One region of the Pseudaminobacter sp. Soil_N_29 genome, then DNA from elsewhere that is predicted to be linked to it. Evidence: predicted binding sites of a transcription regulator. Region 1 holds the regulator's gene; each other region holds the start of a gene.

Evidence for each region. Region 1 encodes PhoB, which activates phosphate uptake and scavenging genes when phosphate is short. Its sites were predicted from a motif close to TGTCATNNANCTGTCAT; they were not measured.
Region 2: a site for PhoB is predicted at 6,261-6,277, ahead of AC3A4H_RS07595 (UDP-2,3-diacylglucosamine diphosphatase). Genes of this name have one in related genera too.
Region 3: a site for PhoB is predicted at 3,484-3,500, ahead of AC3A4H_RS11590 (bifunctional 2',3'-cyclic-nucleotide 2'-phosphodiesterase/3'-nucleotidase). Genes of this name have one in related genera too.

The regions. Positions count from the first base shown of each region.
Region 1 is NZ_JBDGLC010000009.1:190,273-199,823, forward strand. It holds gene AC3A4H_RS20105 (hypothetical protein) at 1-116, shown strand, start outside; gene AC3A4H_RS20110 (CHASE domain-containing protein) at 163-1,821, opposite strand; gene AC3A4H_RS20115 (ATP-binding cassette domain-containing protein) at 1,913-2,701, opposite strand; gene AC3A4H_RS20120 (sugar ABC transporter permease) at 2,716-4,065, opposite strand; gene xylF (D-xylose ABC transporter substrate-binding protein) at 4,324-5,367, opposite strand; gene AC3A4H_RS20130 (ROK family protein) at 5,558-6,793, shown strand; gene phoB (phosphate regulon transcriptional regulator PhoB) at 6,811-7,500, opposite strand; gene phoU (phosphate signaling complex protein PhoU) at 7,520-8,233, opposite strand; gene pstB (phosphate ABC transporter ATP-binding protein PstB) at 8,281-9,105, opposite strand; gene pstA (phosphate ABC transporter permease PstA) at 9,123-9,551, opposite strand, start outside.
Region 2 is NZ_JBDGLC010000002.1:341,532-351,082, reverse strand. It holds gene AC3A4H_RS07620 (ABC transporter ATP-binding protein) at 1-278, shown strand, start outside; gene gltX (glutamate--tRNA ligase) at 371-1,744, shown strand; gene AC3A4H_RS07610 (DUF2865 domain-containing protein) at 1,662-2,828, opposite strand; gene AC3A4H_RS07605 (NADP-dependent malic enzyme) at 2,928-5,255, opposite strand; gene AC3A4H_RS07600 (SDR family oxidoreductase) at 5,425-6,204, opposite strand; gene AC3A4H_RS07595 (UDP-2,3-diacylglucosamine diphosphatase) at 6,323-7,144, shown strand; gene AC3A4H_RS07590 (MFS transporter) at 7,274-8,491, shown strand; gene dgcA (N-acetyl-D-Glu racemase DgcA) at 8,462-9,445, opposite strand; gene AC3A4H_RS07580 (ABC transporter permease) at 9,522-9,551, shown strand, end outside.
Region 3 is NZ_JBDGLC010000004.1:179,203-188,753, reverse strand. It holds gene AC3A4H_RS11605 (ParB N-terminal domain-containing protein) at 1-14, opposite strand, end outside; gene AC3A4H_RS11600 (Dabb family protein) at 416-709, opposite strand; gene AC3A4H_RS11595 (hypothetical protein) at 967-1,329, shown strand; gene AC3A4H_RS11590 (bifunctional 2',3'-cyclic-nucleotide 2'-phosphodiesterase/3'-nucleotidase) at 1,414-3,393, opposite strand; gene AC3A4H_RS11585 (Lrp/AsnC family transcriptional regulator) at 3,628-4,101, opposite strand; gene ald (alanine dehydrogenase) at 4,250-5,365, shown strand; gene AC3A4H_RS11575 (hypothetical protein) at 5,491-5,760, opposite strand; gene AC3A4H_RS11570 (OmpA family protein) at 6,111-6,668, opposite strand; gene AC3A4H_RS11565 (GNAT family N-acetyltransferase) at 6,795-7,361, opposite strand; gene sseA (3-mercaptopyruvate sulfurtransferase) at 7,364-8,215, opposite strand; gene AC3A4H_RS11555 (alanyl-tRNA editing protein) at 8,472-9,215, opposite strand; gene AC3A4H_RS11550 (cysteine synthase A) at 9,215-9,551, opposite strand, start outside.

The DNA of each region.
Region 1 (9,551 bases):
ATCCGGCCATGGAGGAAGAGGACGCCCAGCTGGCCTGGAGCGTTTCGCTGGAGGAGGGCCTGACGGCGTCGATCTATGGGGCGGAAGCCGATGCGGTCGCCATGTCCGGCTTCTAGCGGTTCCGGACCGGGCTGCTCTGATCCAAGCTCGTGATCGTCCTGCCTAGAAGCTTTCCGGCGCATCCGTAAGGGGAATTTCGATCTTTACCTCCAGGCCGGCAAGGCCGTAACTGCGCTGGATCGACCCGTTCAGCTCGCGTTCGATGTTCATGTCGATCAGCTTGGTTCCGAAGCCTATCCTGTTGGGCAGCTCGATCGGCCTGCTGCTGTGTTCGGCCCATGCGAGGTGGAGGCGCCTTTCCCTTCCCTCCGAAACCGACCATTTGACGGTCAGGGCGGACATCGACTCGCCGACCTCGCCATATTTCAGCGCATTGGTCGCCAGTTCGTGGAAAGTCAGGCCAAGAGCCTGGGTCATCGTCTCGTCCAGCAGCACGGGCGGCCCCGACAGCATCTCGTCCGGCAGTTCCTTGCCGAAGACCTGCCGGAGCTCGATCTCCACCAGTTCACGCAGGTCGGCCTTTTGCCAGCGCGAACGGGTCAGCATGTCCTGGGAGGCGGCCATCGCCTGCAGGCGGTCGGAGAAGGAAGCGGAGAATTCGTCGAGGTTTTGCGAATGCACGGCCGTCTGGCGCGCGATCGCCAGCACACGGCTGATCGAATTCTTGATCCGGTGCTTCATCTCCTGCAGCATCAGCTCGCGCTCCAGCAGGCTCTTCTCGGTCGTCGCGTGAAGCTGCGAAGCCGCCTCATAGGCGCGCTCCTGGTAGCGGGCAATCATGGCCATCGCGCCGGCCAGCAGCAGGCCCGCCACGCCCAGCATCACCGGTATGCTCGGCGAGGTCGGCTCGGAGAAGCCATTGGTCGGGCGGAAGCGCAAGGTCCACGGCCGTCCGCCCAACAGAGTGGTCCGCACCACCTGGAAGTCGCGGCCATAGGCCGGGGACGGTTCGTCCCGCGACCGGTAGAACAGGTTCTTGTCCTCCGGCGTGCCGTCGAAGACCTCGGCAGCGACCGGCAGGTGCGGCGGGGCGCCCATTGCCGCCTGGAAGAGGTCGCCGGTGCGGAACGCCACATAGACCAGGCCGGAGACAGCGCCCGGGTCGGCTGCCGTTTCCTGCGGGCCGGAGTTGCCGTCCACGCTGGCAAAGATCAGGAAGCCGGGCACGAGATCGCTGCCATGGCTTTCCTTGCCCAGCAGCACGCGCCCCGTCGCCCGCGGCTCGCCCGACTGCACCGCCAGCTCGATGGCCGAACGACGCGCCGGATCGGTGAACATGTCATAGCCGATCATGTCGAGATGATTGCTCTGCAGCGGCTCGTACAGCAGAACCGGCGTGCGCCACTGCTGTGTCGAAGGCGGGTGTATCGGCATCGCGTTGCCGTGGACTTCCGCGATACGGCTTTCCAGCGAACGCTCGTTTCCGTGCTTGTCGAGACCGAGCAGGCCGATGCCGTGCAGGCCCTTGAAATTCTCGGGGACGTCTAGCGCCGCGAAATAGGCGGTGAACTCCGCGCTCGACATTTCCCCGCCCCGCGCCTGCAGAAAGGCCTGGGTGGAGCGCAAGAGCGAAAGCTGCAGGTCCAGGCGGCCCTCGACGCGGTTCATCGCGTCGTCCACGACCGCCTCGAACTTGAACCGGGCGGCCTCCTTGGAGGCGACATAGGCGAAGCCCGCCATTCCCAGGCTGGCAAGCGCTACAGCCAGGAACGCCGCAAGGGAAAAGACCTTCTTCACAGGGCGGGCTTGTCCGTCGCTCATATCAAACCCTTCTTAAGGGGTGATAAGACTATTGCAACGACGAGGCCATGGAAACGGTTCTAAGCGGCATCAACCATTCGGCCGATGCCATTTATGCCGCGCGCGCCATGGCCCCCGGCCCGGGTATCGCGCCGGGCGGGCATTTGCCGAGAATGATCATGCCGAGCACCTCGTCCTTGGTAACGTCGTGCGTGCGTGCGGTGCCCACGACCTGCCCGTTCTTCATCACGCAGACGCGGTCGGCGAGGTCGAAGACATCGTGGATGTCGTGGCTGATCAGGAAGATGCCGATGCCGTCGGCCTTGAGCTGCCTGACCAGTTCGCCCACCTGCGCCGTTTCCTGAGGCCCGAGTGCCGCCGTCGGCTCGTCCATGATCAGGATGCGGGCGTTGAACAGGATCGCCCGCGCAATCGCCACCGACTGGCGCTGGCCGCCCGAAAGCTTGCTCACCGGCTCCTTGAAGCGCTGGAAGCGCGGGTTGAGCCTGCCCATCACCTTGCGCGCCTCGGCCTCCATGGCCACGTCGTCCAGCGTGCCCCAACCGGTCCTGAGTTCCCGGCCCAGGAACAGGTTGGCGGCGGCATCGACATTGTCGGCCAGCGCCAGCGTCTGGTAGATCGTCTCGATGCCGTATCTCTTGGCATCGCGCGGATTGCCGATCGCCGCCTCCTCGCCATTGACGAGGATGGTGCCGGCATCGCGCCGGTAGGCGCCCGACAGGATCTTGATCAGCGTCGACTTGCCGGCGCCATTGTGCCCGAGCAGCGCCACCACCTCGCCCGCATGCAGGTCGACCGAGGCATCGTCGACGGCGCGGATGCCGCCGAAGGCGATGGAAATGTTCCTCAGTTCCACGAGGGGAGTGCGCATCTGGTCCATCATGCCCTCCGGTTTCACTGCACGCGCCGGCGGTAGAGCGTGTCGAGCCACACGGCCGCGACCAGCACGATGCCGACCACGATGTTCTGCAGCGGCGTGTCCATGCCCAGAAGCACCATGCCCGACTGCAGCGACTGCATCAGCACCGCGCCCAGCATCGCGCCCGCCACCGTTCCGACCCCGCCCGAAAGCGAGGTGCCGCCGATGACCGCTGCAGCGATCACCAGCAATTCGTCCAGCGTGCCCTGCGCATTTGTGGCCGCGTTCAGCCGCGCCGTGGAGATCGCCGCGCCGATGGCCGCCAGGAAGCCCATGAGCATGAAGATCTTCATCGTCACCCAGCGGGTGTTGATGCCGGCCAGTTCCGCCGCCTCCGGGTTGCCGCCGATGGCGAAGACATAGCGGCCGAAGCGGGTGCGGGTGGCGATGAAGGTCATGATGATGCCGGCCGCGATCGCGATCAGCACCGGAATGGCGATGCCATGGGCGATGAACAGCCCGCCATCGGGAATGGCGATGTTGTTGGCCTCGGCATATTTCCTCACCGTGCCGCTCGGCCACGGGTAGGAATTGGCCACCCAGACGGCCAGCAGGATGACGAGGCAGGCGACAACGCCCAGAAACATTTCGGCCCAGACCGGGCGCAGCGGAAAGCGGAAGCGCTTGCGCTGGTTGCGGCCCGAGACCAGCATCAGGATCACCGCCGCGCAGGCGACGAGGCCGACGACCCAACTCCAGGTCGCGCCAATCGCGCCTTCCGGCCCGCCGCCCATCAGGCGGAAGGTGGCGTCCATCGGCGCCACCGTCTGGCCGCTGGTCACCCACCAGGCCGCGCCGCGCCATACCAGCAGCCCGCCCAGCGTGACGATGAAGGCGGGCACCCCCAGATAGGCGATGATGAAGCCGTGCAGCGCCCCGATGGCGAGGCCGACAGTCAGGCCGGCCGCCAGCGCGATGATCCAGATCGACGGATCGCCGAGCGAATAGCCGGCGAAGCGCGGCAGGACGATCGCCTGGGTCACCCCCATGATCATGCCGCATACGCCCAGGATCGAGCCGACCGAGAGGTCGATGTTTCGCGTGACTATGACCAGCACCATGCCCGTCGCCATGACAGCGACCGACGAGGACTGCACCGAAAGGTTCCAAAGGTTGCGCGGGGTCAGGAACAGGCCGTTCGACAGTATGTGGAAGCCGATCCAGATCAGCAGCAGCGCGCCGACCATGCCCAGCATGCGCGTGTCGAGTTCCGTCGCCTGCAGGAAACGCCCGATGGCCCCGGCCTCCGAGGCTCGCGCCCGGTCCGCAAGCCCGTGCCCGGCGGTGTCCTGCGCCGCGGGTTCCTGCGTTGTCACTTCGGTCATGACACCCTCCCGCCCGGTCCGGTCTTGCGCCGGTCTCAGGACATCATCCTAGCGCACGCCCTTGGAAACACGGAATCGATTTTCCGGAGAGGCACTTTGTACGAACTGAATGCCGCGCGCCTGACCGGGCATGCGGCGGCGAATGAAACGCCGCGGTTTCTCCTCAAACCGCGGCGTCCAACGAGCCGGACAGCGGCAGGCGGCCGCGTCTTGCCCGCCCCGTGCGGAACCGAACGAGCCTTGTGGCAAGCGTCCGGCCTAGTCGCAGGCTGCGACCGACCCCGCCTTCACGCCCTGGCAGACCACGTCCTTGGAAACCCAGCCGGCGTCGATGACGACGTTGAGGTTGTCCTTGGTGATCGGCATCGGCTTGAGGAAGACCGAGGTCATCTCGACCTTGTTGGGGCCATCCGACCACTTGGTCGCGTTCGGGATCTCATCCATCTTCTTGCCGTCGGCGAGCTGCGCCGCGATCTCGGCCGCGGCCTTGCCCAGCTCACGCGAATCCTTCCACACCGACACGGTCTGCGTGCCGAGCGCGATGCGGTTGAGCGCGGCATGGTCGCCGTCCTGGCCCGAAACCGGCACCGAGCCGGCCAGGCCCTGTGCCTCGAGCGCCGCCACCGCGCCACCGGCGGTGCCATCGTTGGAGGCCACCACCGCGTCAACCTTGTTGTCGTTGGCGGTCAGAAACTGCTCCATGTTCTTCTGGGCGTTGGCCGGCAGCCAGCCGTCGGTATAGGCCTCGCCGACATTCTTGATCTTGCCGGCGTCGATGGCCTCCTTCAGCACTTCCATCTGGCCGGCGAAGAGGAAGTCGGCGTTCGGGTCGGCGCCGTTGCCCTTGATGAAGACGTAGTTGCCTTCGGGCTTCACGGCATAGACGGCCTTGGCCTGCAGGCGGCCGACTTCCTTGTTGTCGAAGGTCAGGTAGAAGGCATCCTTGTTCTCGATCAGGCGGTCGTAGCCCACCACCGGAATGCCCTCGGCCACGGCCTTCTCGACCGCCGGCCCGATGGCGCTGGCGTCCTGCGCCAGGATGATCAACGCGTTGGCGCCCTGCGAGATCAGGCTTTCCACGTCGGTCAGCTGCTTGGCCGCCGAGGACTGGGCGTCGGCGGAAATGTATTTGTCGCCCGAAGCTTCGAGGGCGGCCTTGATCGCCGCTTCGTCGGTCTTCCAGCGCTCCTCCTGGAAGTTCGACCAGGAAACGCCGATGATCTTGTCCTTCGCCTGCGCCACGCCTGCCAGCGACACCGACAGCGCGACACCCGCCAGCAAGGCGGTTGCAAACATCTTCATGATTTCCTCCCTGCGCCCCCTCCAGGGCGCGATGACGATGGCCTGGGGCCCTTGTCGAGGCTATTATTTCGAACCTCGAAAAAATAGTGTCGTAACCCTGAAGTTCTGTCAACATCCCGCCGAAGGTTGACGCGGCGCACGCGAACTGGAATCTGCGCAGCGCAACAAGGCTCCGGGAGGAAATGCCGAAATGCCGGTGGCGATCCGTCACGACGATCTGCGCAAGCGCAACCGCGCCATGGTCATCGCGGCCGTGCGGCGCGCGGGCCAGCCGTCCCGCACCGAGATCGCGGGGACCACGGGCCTCAGCCATTCCACCATCTCGGCCATTTCCGCCGACCTCATCGCCGAAGGCATCCTCGCCGAAAAGGCGGCTGAAGCCGCAAGCTCGAAGCGCGGCCGCCCGCAGGTAGCGCTCGGCCTCGCCCCGGAAGCCGCCGAAGTCATCACCGTGGTGCTGTCGCTCAATTTCCTGTCGGTCGCCGTGGTCGATTACGCCGGGCAGGTGGTCGCATCGGAAGAGCGCCGGCTGGAGACGCTGGCCACCGGGCGCGAAGCGCTGCTCGGCGACTGCGTCGCCATGGTGCGCCGGCAGGTCGAGGCCCGCCGGGCCGCCGGCCATCGCGTGCTGCGCATCGGCATGGCCGTGCAGGGCATCACCGATGCCGGATCGCGCATGATGCTGTGGTCGCCCATCACCCCGCACGCGGATCTCGAATTCGCCGACCGGCTCGAAGCCGCCACCGGCATCCCCGCCACCGTGGAGAACGACTGCAACATGATCGCGGTGGCGCTGCGCTGGCGAAAGCCAGAGCGCTACCGCAACGACTTCATCGCCATCCTGCTCTCGCACGGCATCGGCATGGGAATGGTGTTGAAGGGGGAACTCTTCACCGGCACGCAATCGTCGGGCTGCGAGTTCGGCCACATGATCCACCGGCCCGATGGCGCGCTGTGCCGCTGCGGCCGTCGCGGCTGCGTGGAAGCCTATGCCGGCAACTACGCCATCTGGCGCAATGCGCGCGGGGAAAGCGAGGACCAGGCGCCGCTGGCCGACATTTCGGACGAGGAGATACGCGCCATGGCCGACAGGGCGCGGGCAGCCGATGGACCGGAGCGCGAAGCCTTCCGCATCGCCGGCGAAGCCATCGGCTTCGGCCTCGGCAGCCTGTTTGCGCTGATCGACCCCGCGCCCGTCGCGCTGGTCGGCATCGGCGCGACCGCCTTCGACCTCATCGAGCCGGCGCTGCGCTCAGCTATCGACAAGACCGCGGGCGGCCAGCACAACAAGGCGATCTCCTTCGACACCTTGCCGAACGAACGGCCGCTGATCCGCGAAGGCTGCACAATGAACGCCCTCACCTTCGTCGACCGGGAGATCTTCGCGCCCGGCCCTGCCCTGATAAGCGCCGCGGGGGCGGCCTGAGCCGCGGCCAGCCGGGCTCAATCCTCCCGGATGGCGTAGCCCGAGCCTCGGATGGTGCGGATCACGTCCGGCAGGTTGCCGGGATTGATCGCCTTGCGCAGCCGGCCCACATGCACGTCCACCGTGCGCTCGTCGATATAGATCGTCTCGCCCCAGACATTGTCGAGCAGCTGCCCGCGCGAGAAGACGCGGCCGGGGTGGCGCATCATGAATTCCAGCAGGCGGAATTCCGTGGGCCCGAGCTTGATCTCGCTCTTGCCGCGATAGACGCGGTGCGCCTCGCGGTCGAGCATGATGTCGCCCACCTTCAGCACGCTGGACAGAACCTCGGGCTTGGCACGGCGCAGCAGCGCCTTCACCCGCGCCATGAACTCCGGCGTCGAGAACGGCTTGACCAGATAGTCGTCGGCGCCGGTGGAAAGGCCCCGCACGCGGTCGCTCTCCTCGCCGCGCGCCGTCAGCATGATGATGGGCAGGCGCTCGGTCTCGGGGCGCATCCTCAGGCGGCGGCACAGTTCGATGCCGGAGACCGCCGGAAGCATCCAGTCCAGCACCAGAAGGTCGGGCACGTTCTCCTGCAAGCGGATTTCCGCCTCGTCGCCGCGCGGCACGACCTCGACCTGGTAGCCTTCCGATTCCAGATTGTAGCGGAGCAGGACGCCCAGCGGCTCCTCGTCCTCCACCACCATGATTTTTGGGGCGATCATCACTTTTCCGGTCTCCCGCTCAGGTCGTCGATTCCGGCGCCGAAAGCGAGGTCTCGTCGAACTTCGGCCGGTTGGGCGGCAGCTGCTGGCCGGTCATCACATAGTAGGCGTTCTCGGCGATGTTGGTGACATGGTCGCCGATGCGTTCCAGGTTCTTGGCGCAGAACAGAAGATGCGTGCAGGCGGTGATGTTGCGCGGATCCTCCATCATGTAGGTCAGCAGCTCGCGGAACACTGAGGTGTACTTCACGTCGATGTTCTCGTCCGCCGCGCGCAGCGCCTTCAGGCCTTCGGGCTGGCGCGTCACATATCTGTCGACCACGCCGTTGATCTGCTCCAGTACCATGTCCGACATCGTCTCGATGGAATGGGCGAGGCTGCGGGGCGTGGCGCTCTCGCCCACGGCGCCGACGCGCTTGGCGATGTTCTTGGCAAGGTCGCCGATGCGCTCCAGGTCGCCGGCCATGCGGATCGCGCCCACCACGGCGCGCAGGTCCTGCGCCATGGGCTGCCGCTTGGCGATCAGCGTGATGGCGCGGTCGTCCAGCTCGCGCTGGCGCGCGTCCATCACCGCGTCGTCGGAAATCACCCGCTGGGCAAGCGCATTGTCGGAATTGACCAGCGCCCGGATGGCGCCACAGACCATGGCGCCGGCCAGATCGCCCATGTCCCGCAGCAGCCGGTCGATGTGCCCCAGTTCCTCGTCAAAGGACGTGACGGTGTGTTTGCCCATGATCATGTCTATGCAATCCTTTGTCCGGCGTGCGGATCAACCGCGGGTCAGCCAAACCGGCCGGTAATGTAGTCCTGCGTGCGCTTGTCGTCGGGGTTGGTGAACATCTTGTCGGTGTCGCCCTCCTCGACCAGCTGGCCCAGATGGAACATGGCCGTGCGCTGCGATACGCGCGCCGCCTGCTGCATGGAGTGGGTGACGATGACGATGGTGTAGTTCTGGCGCAGCTCGTCGATCAGTTCCTCCACGCGCGCGGTGGCGATCGGATCGAGCGCCGAGCACGGCTCGTCCATCAGGATCACCTCGGGCGAAACGGCAATGGCGCGGGCGATGCACAGGCGCTGCTGCTGGCCGCCGGAAAGCCCGGTGCCCGGCTCGTTGAGACGGTCCTTCACCTCGTTGAACAGGCCGGCCTTCTTCAGGCTGGTCTCGACGATGGCATCCAGGTCGGCCTTCTTGCGGGCGAGGCCGTGGATGCGCGGGCCATAGGCAACGTTCTCGTAAATCGACTTCGGAAACGGGTTCGGCTTCTGGAACACCATGCCCACGCGGGCGCGCAGCTCCACCACGTCGATGCTCTTGTCGTAGATGTCCTGTTCGTCCAGCGTGATCTGGCCGGTCACGCGGGCGCTGTCGATGGTATCGTTCATGCGATTGAGGCAGCGCAGGAAGGTCGACTTGCCGCAGCCCGAAGGCCCGATCAGCGCCGTCACCTGGTTTTCGCGCACGTCGAGGTCGACGTCGAACAACGCCTGCTTGTCGCCATAGAACACGCACACCTTGCGGCCGCGCATCTTGATGATTTCCTTGGGCGTACCGTTCATCTTGTCGTTCACCGCGTTCTCGAGTGCCACTTCCGTCATGATGTTCATACTAAAGCATCCTTCGCCTACCAGCGCCGCTCGAAACGCCGTCGCAGCACGATGGCCGTGATGTTCATGGCCATCAGGAACACGAGCAGGATGATGATGGCGCCCGACATGCGCTCCACGAAGGCGCGCTCGGCCTCGTTGGCCCACATGTAGATCTGCACCGGCAATGCGGTCGCCGGTTCCAGCGGCGTCGCCGGATAGTCGGCCACGAAGGCGACCATACCGATCAGCAGCAGCGGCGCCGTCTCGCCCAGCGCGCGCGCCAGGCCGATGATGGTGCCGGTGAGGATGCCCGGGGTTGCCAGCGGCAATATGTGCTGGAACACCATCTGCATCTTGGAGGCGCCGAGGCCAAGGGCGGCCGAGCGGATCGAGGGCGGCACGGCGGCGAGGGCGGCACGGGTCGCGATGATGATGGTTGGCAGCGTCATCAGCGTCAGCACCAG
Region 2 (9,551 bases), on a different contig from region 1:
ACGCGCCGATCCTGATCCTGGACGAGGCGACGTCGAGCCTGGATTCGGAATCGGAGGTGCTGATCCAGCAGGCCATGGAGCGGCTGATGGAGGGGCGCACCACGCTTGTCATCGCTCATAGGCTCTCGACAGTGCGCTCGCTGGACCGGCTGCTGGTATTCGATCGCGGACGTATCGTGGAGGAGGGCGACCACGATGCCCTGATCCGCCTGAAGGGTGGCATCTACCGCCGCCTGTTCGAGCGTCAGGCGCTGGAACTGACCAAGGGGCTTGTCTGAGGCAGTCTGGGGCCGCGCATTGGGCGCGGTCCCGGGCCTGCCAGCGCTTTGCCAGCCTTGCCAAGGCCAAATGCATCCGTTAACCGGTGCAAATGACCGTAACCGTTCGCTTCGCCCCGTCGCCGACGGGCCTCATCCATATCGGCAACGCGCGTACCGCGCTGTTCAACTGGCTGTTCGCCATGAAGAATGGCGGCCGCTTTATCCAGCGTTTCGATGACACCGACATCGTGCGTTCGAAGCAGGAATATGCCGACGCCATCCTGTACGACCTGCATTGGCTGGGCATCTTCCCGGACGCCACCGAATACCAGTCGCGGCGGTTTGATCGCTATGACGCGGCGGTGGAGAAGCTGAAGACTGCGGGCCTGCTCTATCCCTGCTACGAAACCCAGGAAGAGTTGGAGCTGCGTCGCAAGATCCGCCTCTCGCGCAAGCAGCCGCCCGTCTATGGCCGCGAGGCGCTGAAGCTGACGGCGGAAGAGCGCGAGGCGCTCGAGGCCGAAGGCCGCAAGCCGCACTGGCGCTTCCTGCTGCCGAATTTTTCCACCGACCCGTTCGAGCCCGAACGCACGGAAGTCCAGTGGAATGACCTCGTGCGCGGCGATGAGACCGTCGATCTCGCCTCGCTGTCGGACCCGGTTCTGGTGCGCGAGGACGGCACCTATCTCTACACGCTTCCTTCCGTGGTGGACGATATCGAGATGGGCGTCACGCACATCATCCGCGGCAACGACCATGTCACCAACACCGGCGTGCAGATCGCGCTCTTCAAGGCGCTGGGAGCAGAGCCGCCCGTGTTCGGCCATCACAACATTCTGACCACCAGCGACGGCGAGGGGCTTTCCAAGCGCACCGGCGCGCTGTCCATCTCGGGCCTGCGCGAATCAGGCATCGAGCCTATGGCCGTGGCTTCGCTGGCGGTGCTGATCGGCACTTCGGAAAGCGTTGCCGCCATGCCGACCATGGCGGAGTTGGCGAGCCGCTTCGACCTCGCAACCACGTCGAAATCCGCCTCGAAGTTCGACCCCGAGGAGCTTATCGTGCTCAACCGCGCGCTGCTCCACAACATGCCGTTCTCGCAGGCGCAGGATCGGCTGTCGGTGCTCGGCATCTCCGGCGAACAGGCGGAGCCTTTCTGGCTTGCCGTACGCGGCAACGTCGACAAGCTGGCCGATGCCGCCGGCTGGTGGCGCATTCTGCGGCAAGGGCCCGACCAGCCGATCGAACTGGCTGGCGAAGACGCCGACTTCGTGTCGCAGGCACTCGATCTCCTGCCGGAAGAGCCGTGGGATCGCTCGACCTGGAAGGACTGGACCGGCGCTGTGAAAGAGGCAACCGGCCGCAAGGGCAAGTCGCTGTTCATGCCGCTTCGGCTGGCGCTTACCGGCCGTGCCTCCGGGCCGGAACTCGCAGATTTATTGCCTCTTCTGGGTCGGGAAGGAACGTTGGCCCGACGACCCTGACCTTGCGGTCCGGGTCCAGGTCGCGAATGGCCGCCGGCTCGTCGCCGGCGGCGACCGTTGCCATTGCTTCGGGGCTTGCGACGCTTTCCACGCTTGCGGCAGGCGCTGGCGGCTCCGGCTTGACGATCGATGCCGAGAATTCCGGTTCGACCTCGGTCGGAGGTATGGCCGCAGCGGGCTGAACCTCGGCCGCTTCCTGCTGCGGCGGGTTTCCGGCTATGATCTCGAAACTCTTGGGCGCGTTGCAGCTGCAGCCTTCAGGCGCGGCGGAGCTTCGATAGCGAAAGGCCGCCGGCAGGCGGGAATAGGGCATGCTGGACCGGGCAGAGATCATTTCGGTTGCCGTGTCGCTCTCGGCTTCTTGATAAAAAAGCTGCATTTCGGCATTGGGGCACGCCGCCTGGCAGTTCTTCTGGTCGCGCGCAAACTGGCCGCGCGAAGAGGCTGGCGACATCGGGAAATAGTAGCCGTCGCAGGTGCGTACGCAGAAGGTGCGATACGTGCCGGCAAGGCGACTGATGCCTTCGCCCGGGTTCAGCACCCTTTGAACTTTGCGTTCGCCGGCCGCGGCGGCTGCCTGCTCGGTCGCCCGCGTCCGGCTCAGAATCCGTTCGATGGCGCGAGCATTTTCGGTCGCGGCCTCGATGCGTTGCGGTGCCTGCCGGCAGCCATTGGCGTCGATCGCAGCAATGATCTGGGCCTGTGACCTGCCCGGACGGACACGGCCACGCTTGCGCTCCAGCGCATCCAGGTTGCTTTCCATTCTGGCGAGATTGTCGTTGAGCTTGGCGCAATCCTCGACCGCGCGGCCGAACATGGAAAAGCCGCATCCCGCGGCGCGCGCCCGGTTGCGCACCCGAACGATCTGTTCGCGCTGCTTGGCGATTGCGGCGTCATATTTTTCGGTGCGGGCTGTCTTTGCTCCACCGGCGAGTTCGGCCTCGAGCTGGCGGCACAGGCGAGCATCGGCAAGCGCCAGCGGCATGGTGGCGAGGAGCCCTGCAAATATGGCGGAAAAAACGGCGATTGCGCGCACGAACCCGTTCGATCCGGCCGTCATCATGTACCCCAAGAAACTCAACATGGCCGGCTGCCGGGCAGCCGGCTGAAATCCGCCTCCGACTAGCACGAGCAGGTTAACTGCCTGTTTGCAGTTTGGTCCTGCCCGTGCCGACTGACGCTGTCAGTCCGCGTTAGCCATGGTTGCTTGCGCCTTGTGCGAGGCTTCGACCACTGCCAGCGCCGTCATGTTGACGACGCCGCGCGACGTAACCGAAGGCGTGAGGATATGCGCCGGCTGCGCCGCGCCCAGAAGGATCGGCCCGACATGCAGGGCATCCATCATCTGCTTCACGGCGGTAAGCGTGATGTTGGCCGAATCGAGGTTCGGGAACACCAGCAGGTTGGCCTCGCCCTTCAGCGTGGAGTGTGGATAGACCCTCTGCCGCAGATGTTCGGCAAGAGCCGAATCCGCATGCATTTCGCCGTCGCTCTCAAGATCCGGTGCGACCTTCTTCAGGATGGCCGCGGCTTCCCGCATCTTCAGGGCGCTGGGTGTGTCCCGCGAGCCGAAATTCGAATGCGACAGCAGCGCCGCCTTTGGCTCGATGCCGAAGCGCCTGATCTGTTCGGCTGCCAGGATGGTCATTTCGGCGATTTCTTCCGCACTCGGGTCGACGGTGACATAAGTGTCGGTGAGGAAGATCACGCCGCGGCTGGAAATGAGCATCGACAGCGTCGACAGGTCGCGATGGCGCACACCCTCGCGCGCGCCGATGATCAGGGTGACATTGCGCAGGTGCCGCGCGAAGCGGCCTTCGAGGCCGCAGATCATCGCATCGGCATCGCCGCGGCGGGTCGCCAGTGCGGCGATTGCGGTGGTGTCGGTGCGCACCATGGTGCGGGCGGCTTCCTGGGTAATGCCGCGCCGCCCGCCAAGCTGGATCATGAGATCGACATAGTCGCGGTAGCGCGGATCGTCCTCGGGGTTGATCAGCTCGAAGTCGGTGCCGGCGCGAATGCGCAAGCCGTAGCGCCGCAGCCGCGTGTCCACCACGCTGGGGCGACCGATCAGGATCGGCTGCGCGATCCCTTCCTCCAGAACCACCTGCGCGGCGCGCAGCACGCGCTCGTCCTCGCCGTCGGCATAGATCACGCGCTTGGCCGACGAGGTCTTCGCCGCTGCAAACACCGGCTTCATGACCAGGCCGGAGCGGAACACGAAGCGGTTCAGGCGGTCGATATAGGCCGGGAAGTCGGTGATGGGACGCGTGGCCACGCCGCTGTCGCAGGCAGCCTTTGCCACCGCCGGAGCGATCCGCAGGATGAGACGCGGATCAAAGGGCGAGGGGATCAGGAAGTCAGGGCCGAAGGTCGGCGTCTCGCCGGAATAGGCGCGGGCCGCGACGTCGGAAGGCTCCTCGCGGGCAAGCCCCGCAATGGCACGCACGGCCGCCAGCTTCATCTCTTCGTTGATCGCGCTCGCGCCGCAATCCAGCGCGCCGCGGAAGATGTAGGGGAAGCAGAGGACGTTGTTGACCTGGTTCGGGAAGTCGGAACGGCCGGTGCAGATCATTGCGTCGGGCCGTGCCGCACGTGCCACCTCGGGCATGATCTCGGGGGTCGGGTTGGCCAGAGCGAGGATCAGCGGCTTTTCCGCCATGTGCTGCAGCAGTTCAGGGCGCAGCACGCCGGCGGCCGACAGCCCAAGGAAAACGTCGGTGCCGCCAATGACGTCGTCCAGCGTGCGCGCGTTGGTATCCTTGACGTAGGGGGCCTTCCAGCGGTCCATCTCTTCGACGCGCCCCTTGTAGGCTACGCCGTAGCGGTCGGTGACCCAGATGTTCTCGATCTTCGCGCCGAGCGAGACCAGCAGGTTGAGGCAGGCAAGAGCTGCAGCGCCCGCGCCGGAGGTGACGATCTTGACGTCCTCGATCTTCTTGCCGGCGAGTTCCAGCCCGTTGAGGACAGCTGCTGCGACGATGATGGCGGTTCCGTGCTGGTCGTCGTGGAAGACCGGAATGCGCATCCGCTCCTTGAGGCGCTCTTCCACCTCGAAGCATTCGGGCGCCTTGATGTCTTCAAGGTTGATACCGCCGAAGGTGGGTTCCAGCGCCGAGATGGTCTCCACCATGCGCTCGATTTCCGGCGCGTCGATCTCGATGTCGAAGACGTCGATGCCTGCGAATTTCTTGAACAGGACGGCCTTGCCCTCCATCACCGGCTTGGAGGCCAGAGGGCCGATATTGCCGAGGCCGAGAACAGCAGTGCCGTTGGAAATCACGCCCACAAGGTTCGCGCGCGCCGTATAGTCGGCCGCCGTGGCCGGTTCGTCGCGGATTGCAAGGCAGGGGGCTGCCACGCCGGGCGAATAGGCGAGCGCCAGGTCGCGCTGGTTGCCAAGCGGCTTGGTGGCCTGGATCTCCAGCTTTCCCGCTACCGGATATTTGTGGAAGAACAGCGCCGCCTCATCGAGGTCGGAGCGTTTGGTGTTGTCTGTTTCCGTGTTCATTTCCGCCGCTTACCCCGCGTACGGTCGCATTCGACCGCCTGTTGCCCTGTGCGATCCCCGCCCTTCAGACACCGGTGAGTGGTCGGAAAGGCACGAGGTCGATAATTCCAGTGATTCCAATTGCTTGGAACCACTATTTCGCCAATTGAGTCAGATGTGTGTCGTCGCGTCAAAACGCGCTGACATACAGGCCGCCATCCACCGGAATGTTCTGCCCGGTAATATAGCCGGCATGTACCGAGCATAGGAAGGCGCATATCTGGCCGAATTCTTCCGGCGTGCCGAGGCGCTTGGCCGGAATGTCGGCGCTCAGCCGCAGCTTGCGCTCGCGCGCGGCTTCCGGTGTTTCCTCCACGCCCGTTCCATGCGTGGTGCGCAGGCGATCGGTGTCGAGCTTGCCCGGCAGCAGGTTGTTGATGGTGACATTCCGGCTGGCCACCGTGCGCGCCACACCTGCCAGGAACGAGGTGAGACCGGCGCGTGCGCCCGACGACAGGTCGAGTCCCGGTATCGGGACATAGACGGACAGCGACGTGATGTTGACGATGCGCCCGAAGCCGCGCTCCGCCATGCCGTCAATCACTGCCTGCACGAGTTCGATCGGCGTGACCATGTTGTTGGTGACGCCTTCGAGAATCTTCTGGCGGTCGAGTTCGCGCAGCGGACGCGGCGGCGGTCCGCCATTGTTGTTGACCAGGATGTCCGGCGCAGGCGCGGCGGCGAGCAGATCCTTCTGGACGGCAGGGTCCGCGACATTGCCCGTAATCTCGATGACGTCGACGCCGAACCGGTCCCGAAGCTCGCGTGCGGTTGCCGCAAGTGCCGTCGGGTCGCGACCGTTGACGACGAGGTTGCAGCCCGCCTCGGCCAGCGCCGTTGCGCAACCGCGGCCCAGCCCGCGGCTCGACGCACAGACGATGGCCGTCTTTCCTCGAATGCCGAGATCCATGATTTGCTTCTCCTCTGCAGGGTTGCGAACCTAGCTTGCGTGGCAAAAACCGCAACCGTCATACGCCTGTTGCATGGGGGCTTCATAGGCTTGCGCGACAGCAACGGAACAGAAGCTCATGCCCGGCGAAGCGCCACGCAAATTCCGCACCCTGTTCATTTCCGATGTCCATCTCGGCTCCAAAGCGGCCAAGGCGGTGTTTCTGATCGACTTCCTGCGTCATCACGAAGCGGAGACGATCTACCTTGTTGGCGACATTGTCGATGGCTGGCGGCTGCGGCGGTCCTGGCATTGGCCGCAAAGCCACAATGATGTCGTGCAGAAGCTGCTGCGCCAGGCGCGCAAGGGCACGCAGATCATCTATATCGCGGGCAATCACGACGAATTCCTGCGGATGTTCCAGGGTGTTCATTTCGGCGGCATCGTCGTTGCCGACCGGGCTATTCACAAAGCCGCCGACGGCAAGAGCTATCTGGTCATCCACGGCGACCAGTTCGACATGGTCGTGCACAATGCGCGCTGGCTCGCCTATCTGGGCGACAAGGCCTACGACATGGCCATCATGGTCAATCGGATGGTGACGCGGCTGCGTCAGTGGCTCGGCATGCCCTATTGGTCGTTCTCTTCCTGGGCAAAGGTGAAGGTCAAGAAGGCGGTCAATTTCATTGGCTCGTTCCAGGACGTCTTGGCCGATGAGGCTCGACGTTCGGATGTCGATGGCGTGATCTGCGGGCATATTCACCACGCCGCGATCGAGGATTTCGGCGACGTGCGCTATGTCAACACCGGCGACTGGGTGGAGAGCTGCACTGCGGTGGTCGAGCATTTCGACGGGTCGATGGAGATCGTCCACTGGCCGCACGCGATCGCCCGGCCAGCACGCCGCAAGCCGCTCCGCGTGCCGGCCGAGATGGAAGAGGCCATCGGCAAGGCAGCCTGACGCCGCTCCCACCGCGCCGCACGGCCCGAAATCGGCGGCGTTGTTTGCCCGGTGGCGTCCCCATGCTATGGGGCGGCAGCGTGACCGATCCCATTTCGCATGAGTCGCGCTTTCTGGATCGCCCCCTCCATGTCGTCGTCGCAAACGCTCGCTGCGGCCCAGTTCGTGAAGCCGCGCTATTTCGAACTGCGGATATCGCTCATCTACCTGATGGTCTTCGTACCGGTGGGCGTGCACCTTCCGTATTTTCCGCTGTGGCTGGAAACCAAGGGATTCGATGCCGGCCACATCGCGATCATATTGTCGGCACCGATGTTCCTGCGCGTCGTGACCACGCCATTCATCACGAGCCTGGCAGACAAGGCGAACGACCGGGCCAATGTCCTGATTCTGACGGTAGCTGCCGCGCTGATGTTGTCGTCGGGCTACTTTCTGGAGCCCGACTATCTGACCGTTCTGCTGGTGTCCCTGGTTCTGGCCGTGTTCTGGACCCCGCACACGCCATTGGCCGATTCGCTCGCGCTCTCGGGCGTTCGGCGCTTCGGTTCGAACTATGCCGGGATGCGGATCTGGGGCTCCATCGCTTTCCTGGCCGCCAACCTCGCCGGCGGCGCCGTGCTTTCAGTCTATGGAGCGGACGCGGTTCCCGCGATGATCACCGGCGGTCTTGCCGCGATATTGGTCGTCGTGTGCTTTGCTCCGCGACTCGGGCGCCCGCGGCGTGCTTCGCCGCTTTCGGCGGCTGAGCTCCAGGACGCGGCGCCGAAGCTCCTCAATGCCTATTTCCTGTTCTTCGTCATCGGAGCGGGCATCATCGTATCCAGCCACGGCTTTCTCTATGGCTTCGTGTCCATCTACTGGAAGTCGATCGGCATCAGCGAAACGCTGGTCGGCCTGCTATGGGCCTGGGGTGTGGTGGCCGAAGTTGCCATGTTCATGGTTTTCACGAGGGTCTTCGGCCATATGCGACCCGTCGTCCTGCTGGTGATGGCCGGCGTGGCGGCAATGCTGCGTTGGGCCTCGTTTCCGCTGATCTGGCCAATGGGTGCGGGCGTTGCAGGTTTCTTCGCGTCGCAGACGCTGCATTCCTTCTCCACCGGCCTGATCTTGATCGGGGTGCAAAAGATGATTGCCGAGACGGTGGTTGAAGAACGCATGGGCGCGGCGCAAGGCATTGCTTTCTTCGCCAGCGGCTTCTCCATGGCAACGGTCACGCTGTTTTCCGGCGTGCTCTACGAACAGCTCGGTGTCGGCGGCTTTTATGTGATGGTGGCGGTGGCGGCGCTGGGCATCGCTTTCATCGGCCTGGCGGCGCGCTCAGCCCCAAAGGGCCGCCTGGGGCGGTGACACCAGAGAGCCTTCGTAGACCAGACCCGGCTCGCGGTCGCGCGCGAGCAGCAGCGGCCCGTCCAGGTCGACGAAATCGGCACCCTGCGCCAGCAGCACGGCTGGCGCCATTGCCAGCGACGTGCCGACCATGCAGCCGACCATGACGGAGAAGCCGAGTTCGCGTGCGCGGTCGCGCAATTGCAAGGCCTCTGTCAGCCCACCGGTCTTGTCCAGCTTGATGTTGATGGCGTCGTAGAGACCGATCAGCGACTCGAGATCTTCCACGCCGTGTCCGCTCTCGTCGGCGCAGATCGGCACGGGGTGCGGAATGTCGCGCAGGATCCCGTCCTTGCCCGCCGGAAGCGGCTGCTCGATCAACGCGATGCCGAGATCGGCCGCCAGTGCCAGGTTCTGCCGGATGTTTTCGTCGTTCCAGCCTTCATTGGCGTCGAGGATGATGCGGCTGTCGGGCGCAGCCTTCCGCACCGCCTCGATGCGCGCGATATCATTGTCGCTGCCGATCTTGACCTTCAGCAGCGGGCGCCAGGCATTTTCGGCGGCTTGGGCGGCCATGGCTTCAGGGCTTGAGAGCGACAGGGTGTAAGCCGTTTCAAGCGGTTGCGGCTGCGCGCCGGAAATGGTCTGCCACACGGGTATTCCCGAAAGCTTCGCTTCCAGATCCCACAGCGCGCAATCAATGGCGTTGCGGGCTGCGCCCGATGCCATCGACTTCACGAGGGCGTTGCGGTCCATGCCCGCCGCTATCCGGGGCGCCATCGCTTCGATTGCTTCGCGCACGCTTTCCATCGTCTCGCCATAGCGCTTGTAGGGCACGCATTCGCCACGGCCGACGGCCGGCCCCTCAGCGATTTCGCAGACGATCACCTCGGCCTCGGTCTTCGAGCCGCGCGAGATGGTAAAGGTGCCGGCGATCGGAAAGCACTCGGCATTGGCCGAAAGGACACGCGGCATGTTTTTTCTCCAAATTCTTGGACCGGCAAAGCTGAAAAAGTGACAGAGCCTCGATGACGGGATATGACAGGCTGTCATGACTATCAATGCTGCCGACGAAGCGAAA
Region 3 (9,551 bases), on a different contig from region 1:
TGAGGTCTGAGCATGGCCTCGCCAACAGATGTGGAGCTTCGCCATGATTAGTGCTTTGGCGCCGGATGTCCATGCCCGTTACCGAGAGTGACCCGGCCAGAGCGCGCTGCTACGCTGCGCTCCGACCGGGTGCCCTCCCCTGAAGGCTGCGTCGGCGTCATCGGGCGAGCCCCCCAACGGCTGGCGCGAGAGCGACGCACATCAATTCAGCAGCAACATCCGTGCCAATCATGATTTTTGAGCCCTGGCCGCGACAACTGCGGGACTTTCCGGCGTGTTGCTCGCGGCGGCAACGATGAACAGGCTGCGCGATTGACAGGGTGTGACCCGGTTTGGGCCAACAACGTCGCCGAAAGAGAACAGCTGTCCCAATTTCGGCATGGCGGCGGTCGCACCAGATCGAGAAGGGTGTTAGCTATCTTTGGTCAGCGACAACGTCGGCCGAAAAGCGCAGTTCGCGCATGGGCCTGACCTTGCGGGTCGTTTCATCATAGATGGGGTGCGCCTTAAAGGCGGCCAGCGCCGTGTCATCAGCAAATTCGGCGTAAACGACGAAGTCGATCGCATCGCACATCGGGTCGACCTTGGAGTTGACCGTCACTTCGAAGTGGCTGGAATGCGGTATGGCAGCAAGCGCGAGCAGCCCGTTGCGGATAGTCTCGACGTCCTGCCCTCGCTTGGCGCTGAAGAATACAATGTGCCGGATCAATTTCGCCTCCTTCGAGTCTGGGAGGCGCCCTTTTGGGGTCTCGCGGCGGCGCTCGTCAATGCATATGCGCGTGCCAGTTTCCTCATCACGGACTCCTGCCTCAGCCCCGCTCGACAATCGCGAGTCAGTGATTTGATGTTGAGGAATGGCAGGCCTACTTTTTGGTATGTGAGCGAAGATAGGAATAAGCCCCCCTCAACTTATCTTCGAAATTCTTGGCCCATTACTTGATGGGCAAAGAAAAACGGAGAACAAAAATGAAAAAAATCATTATCCCCATCGCCCTGGGCATTGTAGCCGCAAGTGCTTCCATGGCTTCAGCCCAGTTCTTCAATCCGCGCGGCGGCGACGCGGCCCCGCCTGTGGTGTTGTTCCATCCACCGACGAACATTGACATAACAGGCCGTGCCGGGTTTGGCGGGTTCGCAACTACCACACCCAACATGCGCGGCGGCGACGCGGCACCTTCGTCCGTTGTCGTCAACCCGCCCACCAGCCTCGACATCACGGGCCGCGCAGGTTTTGGCGGCTTTGCAACCAGCACACCCAATATGCGCGGCGGCGATGCCGCACCTTCCTCGGTCATCGTCAATCCGCAGGATGTCATCCTCGAGCGCTAGTCCCCGCCTAGCGCAGGTTGCAGAAGGGGCGGCAGGTCATCCTGCCGCCCCTTTGCTATGTCTGCTTTGCCCAGGCGAAAACGGTTAGAGCATGATGCGATATTTCGCAAAGCCGTCGGCGCCCTCGCCTGCGGCTTCGATCTTCACGCTCTGTACCTGGTCGAGGAACTCCTTCGCCTTTGGCCCGGTCTCGAAAATCACGGCTGTGCCTGGCATCGGCGCGAACGACCAGTTGCTGTCGGCGGAAGGATTGATGGTCTTCTGCTCCACGATGTAGCGCACGATGACGTCGCGGTTGGTGTCAGGCGCCTCGACGATGATCTTGGTTTCGTTGATGTCCGGGAAATTGCCGCCGCCGCCGGCGCGGTAATTGTTCGTGGCAACCACGAATTTCGCCTGGGGATCAATGGGTTTGCCGTCGAACATGAGCTCGAGGATGCGGCTCGACCCCGCATTGGTCACCTTGCCCTTCGGGTCATATTTCGGCGGCTGCGACAGATCGATCTTGTAGGTCACCCCGTCGATGACGTCGAAATTGTAGGACGGAAAGTCCTTGTTGATGAGCTCCTGGCCGGTCTTGCCGGGTTCGATCTGGTTGAAGATGCCAGCCGACATCTCAAGCCACTCCTTGACCTGCGCTCCGGTGATTTCCACTGCCCGCACGGTGTTGGGATAGAGGTAGAGATCGGCCACGTTCTTGATCGCCACGTCGCCGGCCGGCACGTCGGTGTAGTAGTCGGCACCGCCGCGGCCGCCCGCCTTGAAAGGCGCCGCCGCAGAAAGCACCGGCAGGTCCTTCCACTTCGTTTCCTTGAGCAGGTCCTTGATGTACCAGATCTGCGCCTGGCTCACGATCTGCACCGACGGATCGTCGGCAACCAGTGCAAAATAGGAATAGAGCGGCGCCGTGGTCTTGCCGACCGGCCGGCGGACATAGGCCAGCGTTGCCTCGTGGTCTTCCTTGAGAGCGTCGGCGATGCGGTTGTCGTCCTCAACGAGGGCCTTGTTCTTGTTGTCGACGCGCTCGTAGATCGGCCGCGCCTCCGAGGTTGCCGACACCACGCGCCACTTGCTGCCGTCGCGTTCGAGCAACAGATCGACCAGCCCCATATGCGAGCCCCAAAAGCCGCCCATCACGGCAGGCTTGCCCATCAGCGTGCCCTTTTCGGCATCCACCCCCTCGAGGCCCTGAAAATCCTTCCTTCCGGGGAAGACCAGGTGCTGGTGGCCGGTGAAGATCGCATCGATGCCTTCCACGCCGGCCAGGAAGAAGGAGGCGTTTTCCATCATGTCGCTTTGCTTCACATCGATGCCGGAGTGCGAAAGCGCGACCACGACGTCGGCGCCCTCCTCCTTCATCTGCGGCACCCAGGCCTTGGCTGCCTGAACGATGTCGCGGGTCATGACGTTGCCCGAAAGGTTCTTGGCGTCCCAGATCATGATCTGCGGCGGAACGAAGCCGATGACGCCGATGCGGATCGGATCCTCCTCGCCGGCGCCGTCCTTGATCTTCCGGTCGAGGATCACGTAGGGCTTGAGATAGAGCTTGTCGTCGCGAGGGTTGGAGGCGAGCTCCGTGCCGCGGATCAGGTTGGCGCAAACGAATGGGAAGTTGGCGCCGGCCAGCACCTTGTCGAGGAAGGACAGGCCGTAGTTGAACTCGTGGTTTCCGAGCGTCGAACACTCGTAACCGAGCAGGTTCATGCCCTTCATGATTGGGTGGACGTCGCCTTCCTTCAACCCCTTCTCATAAGCGATGTAGTCGCCCATGGGGCTGCCCTGCAGAAGGTCGCCATTGTCGACCAGCATGGTGTTGGTGGCTTCCTTGCGCACGGCATCGATCAGCGAAGCGGTGCGGGAAAGCCCCATCGTGTCGTTCGGCTTGTCGGCGTAGTAGTCGTAGGGCAGCACGTTCACATGGATATCGGTGGTCTCCATGATCCTGAGATGGGCCTGGTTGGCCTGTGCGCGCGCCGAAAAGGGATGCAACATCACCAGGGCGCCGGCAGCGGCGGAGCCTGCTAGAAACGACCGGCGCGAAATCGAGGGAAGCACTTGCGACATGCGTTTTCTCTCCTGTGAAAAGGCTCAAAAAAAATCGACGTCGAAACCCGGAGTTTCGCGCCGAATTCCTGGCGAGTCCAGCAGGTGAGGATGACGGGGCAATGACAGGCCGCTGACTGCAGCACAGGCATGGCAATTTCGGATGCGCGAAAGCCGGACCAACCAGCCCGACCTGGCACCCTCGCAAAACGAAGACGCTCACCACAATGGCGGCGTCATGGAAGGAAACGGCCCTCAGGCCAGTTCGGGCTTCATGCCAAGGGCGGTGCGGTCGATGATCTCGCGCAGCGCGAAGGACGAGTTGATCTTCGTCACGTGCGGCATGGCGGTCAGCCATTCCTTGTGGATGCGTTCGTAGTCCGCCAGATCCTTGGCGGCGATGCGCAGGATGTAGTCGTATTCGCCCGACATGAGGTGGCAGGAGAGCACGTTGGGGCAGCGTTTGATCGCGGCTTCAAAGTCCGACAGCGTCTTTTCGAACTGCCCCGAAAGCGAAATGTGCACGATCGCCGTCATCTGGTGCCCGAGCGCCGCATTGGAAAGCCGCGCATGGTACCCCCGGATCACGCCGCTCTTTTCAAGGTTGTCGAGCCGGCGCGAACAGGCCGACTGCGACAGCCCGACTTTCTCGGCCAGGGCAGCATTGGGAATGCGCCCATCGCGCTGCAGAGCGTCCAATATGGCAATATCGATGCGATCGAGTGACACTTTTCGGCATTCCTTCGAATAACTATCTATTTCACGCAAGAATTATCCGCGCCATCAGCGCCACGCAACAAAATTCGCAAGGATGCGCGAGCGAATCTGTGATTTCATCACCTTACCCTACGTAAAGGGACAACAGTGGAGGACCCACATGCGCGTTGGATGCCCCAGGGAAATCAAGAACAACGAATTCCGTGTAGGACTGACCCCGGGCGCGGTGCGCGAATACGCCGCCCATGGCCATGAAATCCTTGTCGAGACAGGTGCCGGTGCCGGCATCGGCGCAGACGACAATGCCTACCGCGCTGCCGGAGCAGCCATCGCGAGAACCGCCGAGGAGGTGTTTGCCCGCGCAGACATGATCGTCAAGGTGAAGGAGCCGCAGCCGAGCGAATGGGTGCAACTGCACGCCGGGCAGATCTTGTACACCTTTCTCCATCTCGCACCCGATCCCGAGCAGGCCAAGGGCCTGCTGGCGTCCGACGTCACCGCGATTGCCTATGAGACGGTGACCGATGAGCGGGGCGGCCTGCCTCTGCTGGCGCCGATGTCGGAAGTGGCGGGCAGGCTGGCCATCCAGGCGGCAGCCACCGCGCTGCAAAAGCCGAACGGCGGGCGCGGCGTGCTGCTGGGCGGGGTGCCCGGTGTTCTGCCGGGCAAGGTCGTGATCATCGGGGGCGGCGTGGTCGGCTTGAACGCCGCCAAGATGGCCGTCGGCCTCGGCGCCGAGGTCGTCGTGCTCGACCGCTTCATTCCGCGCCTGCGCCAGCTCGACGACATTTTTGCCGGACGGGTCCATACCCGCTACTCCACCGTCGAAGCGCTGGAAGAGGAATGCTTCTCGGCCGACGTGGTGATCGGCGCGGTGCTGATTCCAGGCGCTGCCGCACCGAAGCTGGTTTCGCGCGAAATGCTGTCGGGCATGAAGAAGGGAGCGGTGCTGGTGGATGTGGCGATCGACCAGGGCGGCTGCTTCGAGACCTCGCACGCGACCACGCACGCCAATCCGACCTATGAGGTCGATGGCGTCATCCACTACTGCGTGGCCAACATGCCGGGCGCGGTGCCGGTGACGTCGGCACATGCGCTGAACAACGCAACATTGCACTTCGGCCTGCAACTGGCCGACAAGGGGCTGAAGGCGCTGGTGGACGAGCCGCACCTGCGAAACGGGCTGAACGTTCACAAGGGCAGGATAACCAATCGCGCCGTGGCGGAAGCGCTCGGCTATGAAGCGGCCGAGCCGAAAGCAGTGCTGGCCGCGTGACCATTTCGGCCCGCTTCATGCAAGCCGCAACTGCGCAGAACCTCTGGAAAGCGAGAGGGCGGCGGACCAACTCCGTCGCCCTCGAAACTCACATCCGCTCAAGGATCGCAGTGCGGGTGACCGGCTCAACGGGCTGGAGGCGCCGCATCTCCGCCGTGAGGATTGAACACGGGGGCGTGGCCCAGAGCCTGCATGGCCGCTGCGCTGGCATAATTGATGCGCGACTGCTTCACCACTTTCACCGTAGGCGCGGTATCTCCCGTGGACAGGGCCTGCGCGTAGGTCTCGCGAACAACATGGCTCGGATGAACGATTACCGTGGCCGGTGCGGAATCGGCCAGGGCGGCGCCGGAACCAAGAAGAACTGCTGCAAAAGCGAATAGAAACTTATTCATCTGCCTTCTCCTTATCAATATCGATGGCTGCTTCCATTCTGAAACACAGCCGCGGAGAAACGCCTGGAAGCCAGCGAAACTTGGCGACCGGGTTGAACCGTCTTTTGCGTCATGCTGAGCTGGTCAGAAAAACTTCTTATCCAAGGTTCATTTCTTCCACGCTCAGGAGATATGTATTTTTCGGCACACTTCCCAATCACAACACCGCGACTGCCGTTTGCGCGATTTCACGGACGCGTGTCACTGCTTATTCTCTGAAAAAACAAGCTTTTCAGCGGGGGCAAAAGAAAAAGCCCGCCAACGAAAAACCGTCGGCGGGCCTTGTTGTGGGAGGTCGAGAAAGCGGGCTTCTAGCGCAGGAAATCGTCGATGCGGCGCAGCGTCACGCGGCGGTTCTGCCAGTTCTCGTTCTGCGTCGGCACCAGCAGAAATTCCTCGCCGTAGCCAACCGTCTCCAGCACGTGGGACGGGATGCGGAACTCGCGCACCAGCACCCGCTTCATCGATTCCGCCCGGCGCTCGGACAGGATCTGGTTGGCTTCGAAGGAGCCGACGGCGTCGGTATGCCCCTCGATCAGGATGCGCGTGTGCGGCCGGCGGCGAATGATGCGCTCGAGCGCGTTGGCGATCTGCTCGACCTTGCCGTATTGCGAATGTGGCACCTCTGCCGAGCCGAACTCGAAGTTGATCGCCTGGATGTCGATCGATGGTGCCATGCGGCGCAGTTCCGGCCGGCGTTTGAACTCGCGCACGGTGACGCGCTGGTCGCGGCGCAGCTTGCGCGTCGGCCCCTCCTCCAGACGGCGTTCGATCTGCGAGGCAGAAGGCATCATGTTCTGGGCCGGCGCGACGGTCGGAAAGACAAGCAGCGCGACCATGGCTGCTGCGAAATGACGGCGATTGATCATGTGTGTCTCCTGCATGGATGGCCTGGGGCCGAATTGATGGCGCGAACATGACCCGGCGATGCTGAAGGACCGATGAACGGCGCCTTCAGCTTCGTGCAAGAGAGGTTAACGGCTGTGAGTGGATGCTCAGGGCCGCATGACGCTGTCCGATCGCTCGGCCAAGGTCATGGTGCGCACCAGTTCGTGCTTCTGGCCCACAGGCGCAAAGCCCAGCTTCTGATAGAGCGGAAGCGCTGCGGGATGATCCATGGTGCAGGTCTGGACAGTTACGCGCTGGGGCTTGTACGACCAGGCGGTCTCGATGGCAGCGCCGAGGAACCACCGTCCCAGCCCCTGGCCTATGGCGTGATCCATCATGCCGAAATAGGCAAGCTCGACCTCGTGGGGCAGATGCGGCTTGATGTCGAAGAAACCGGCTGGCGCCCCTTCAAGGTAGAGTACGCGTATATCGCGGTCTTCGCGGTGGAGGCTGGCGGCGAGTTCCTCGTCCGTCAGGCGCAGGGCGTTCACCCAGTGCCATTTGCGGCCCACGCGGTCCATCAGATAGCGATAGAAATGCAGCGGGATGTTGCGTGCCCGCAAAAGCGCGATCTGCTTGTTGAGCGGCAGCGGCGGGTAGTGGGCCAAAGGCGCCGCCATTTCGAGGAAAGTCACCGTGACGGGCACGGTTGTTGAATTCTCATGTTCGGTCATGCTCAGTCCTCGCCGGTCACCACCGGCGTGTCTGCTTGCCCGCCCCACTCGGCCCAGGAGCCGTCATAGAGCTTGTGATCGCGGTGGCGGAGGCTTTCGAGCGCCAGCGTGATTACCGCTGCCGTAACGCCGGATCCGCAGGAAGTAACCACCGGCCTGGTCAGGTCCAATCCGGCGTCCTCCAGCACCTCTACAAGGCGCTCCAGCGGAAGGAACTCGCCATTCTCGGACAGTGACGAATAGGGCACGTTCTTCGCGCCCGGCATGTGGCCGGAGCGCAGGCCGGGCCTGGGCTCCGGTTCAGCTGCCGTGAACCGGGCGTGCGAGCGCGCGTCGGCGATCTGGCTCTCTCCCGTTTCGACGATGCGGCGCATGTCGGCCAGCGAAGCGACGCGGCTGGCGTCGAAATTGGCATGGAAGAAACCCGAAGCGATCTTGGTCGGCTCCGTCGTCACCGGCCGCCCCGCCTCCTTCCAGCGGTCGAAGCCGCCGTCCAGCACGAAGACCTGATAAACCCCCATCACGCGAAACATCCACCAGACCCGCGGAGCGGAAAAGAAGCCCGGGCCATCATAGACCACGATCGTGTCGTCAGCGGAGATGCCCATGGAACTGGCGTGCTGGGCAAATATCCCCGGGCGCGGAAGCATGTGGGGAAGGCTGGATTCCGCATCGACCACGAGGTCAAGGTCGAAAAAGACGGCGCCGGGGATATGCGCCGCATCGTATTCGGCCCGCGCGTCACGCTTCTGGGCTGGCAGGTACCAGGAAGCATCGACGATCGACAGTCCCGGCGTGCCGAGGCGGGATTGGAGCCAATCGGCATCGACGACGAACGGACTGGTCTCGGACATTTCTCACTCCCTCGGTGGCCGCGATGGGCGCCGGACAGGCATGCGGCCGTGTTTCCCATTTTGGCGCCAAGCTATAACGGCGTTTCATGAAGCGCCTTGATCCAGCGCAACATGAGGTTGAACCGGCCGGCGACTCCTCTCGCCGGCATGATGCAACATATTGGCATCGCGTTGAATCAATTTCGGTTGCAAGAGCGCCGCCTACCCCCGAGACGCCATGTAACCTTACGTGCCTGGGCGAACCGCCCCGTCACCTTCACTGGGCAGGCGGCGGTCCGAAGCGGATTCGGAAGCGACGGTTCTCGCGGCCCTTCTTCTCAATTTTTCCAATATGGATTTCGCCGATCTCGCCGGTGCTGCGCACATGCGTGCCGCCACAGGGCTGGCTGTCGACCAAGCCGTCCTCGCCGATGCAGACCAGCCTGATCTGGCCGTTTCCGGTCGGCGGCCTGACATTCTTGGACTTCACGAGGCCCGGATTGGTGGCAAGCTCGTCATCCGAAATAAGCCTTGTGAACACCGGATGGTCGGCGGCGATCAGTTCCATCAGCCGGGCCGTCACGTCTTCCTTGGTGAAGCCTGCATCCGGAATGTCGAAATCGACGCGGGAATCGTCCTCCGCCACCGAAGCGCCGGTGATCGGAAACGGGCACACGACCGTGAGCAGATGGCAGGCCGTGTGCATGCGCATCAAGAGATGCCGCCGAGGCCAGTCGATTGAGAGCGCCAGCTTCTCACCCGGTTCGGGCAGCGGCTGTCCCGCCGCGGGAACGTGGATGATCTCGTTCTTGGTTTCGCCCGTGATGGTGGCCGCAATGGCGATGCGGCTGCCATCGGCGCGGGTCATCAAGCCGGTGTCGCCCGGCTGGCCGCCGGAGGTGGCGTAGAAGATCGTGCGGTCGAGAATGATGCCGCCGCGGTCGTTCACGGCCACGACCTGGGCTTCGGCTTCCGCGAGATAGGCATCGTCGCGGAAGACTGCGTAGGTGTCGTGCGCCATTACGCCACCGCCTCGAAAGGCACCGGGATTTCAGTCTGGCGATCCATCCATTCGGGGATAGGCAGATCCTTGGTGCGCAGGAAGTCGGGGTTGAACAGCTTCGACTGGTAGCGCGTGCCATAGTCGCACAGCACCGTCACGATGGTGTGGCCGGGACCGAGATCGCGCGCCAGCCGGACGGCGCCCGCGATGTTGATGCCAGTGGAGCCGCCGAGGCACAGCCCCTCCTCCTGCACCAGGTCAAAAATGATCGGCAGCGCTTCGGCGTCGGGGATCTGATAGGAGAAGTCGGGGGTAAAACCTTCCAGGTTGGCGGTGATGCGCCCCTGCCCGATG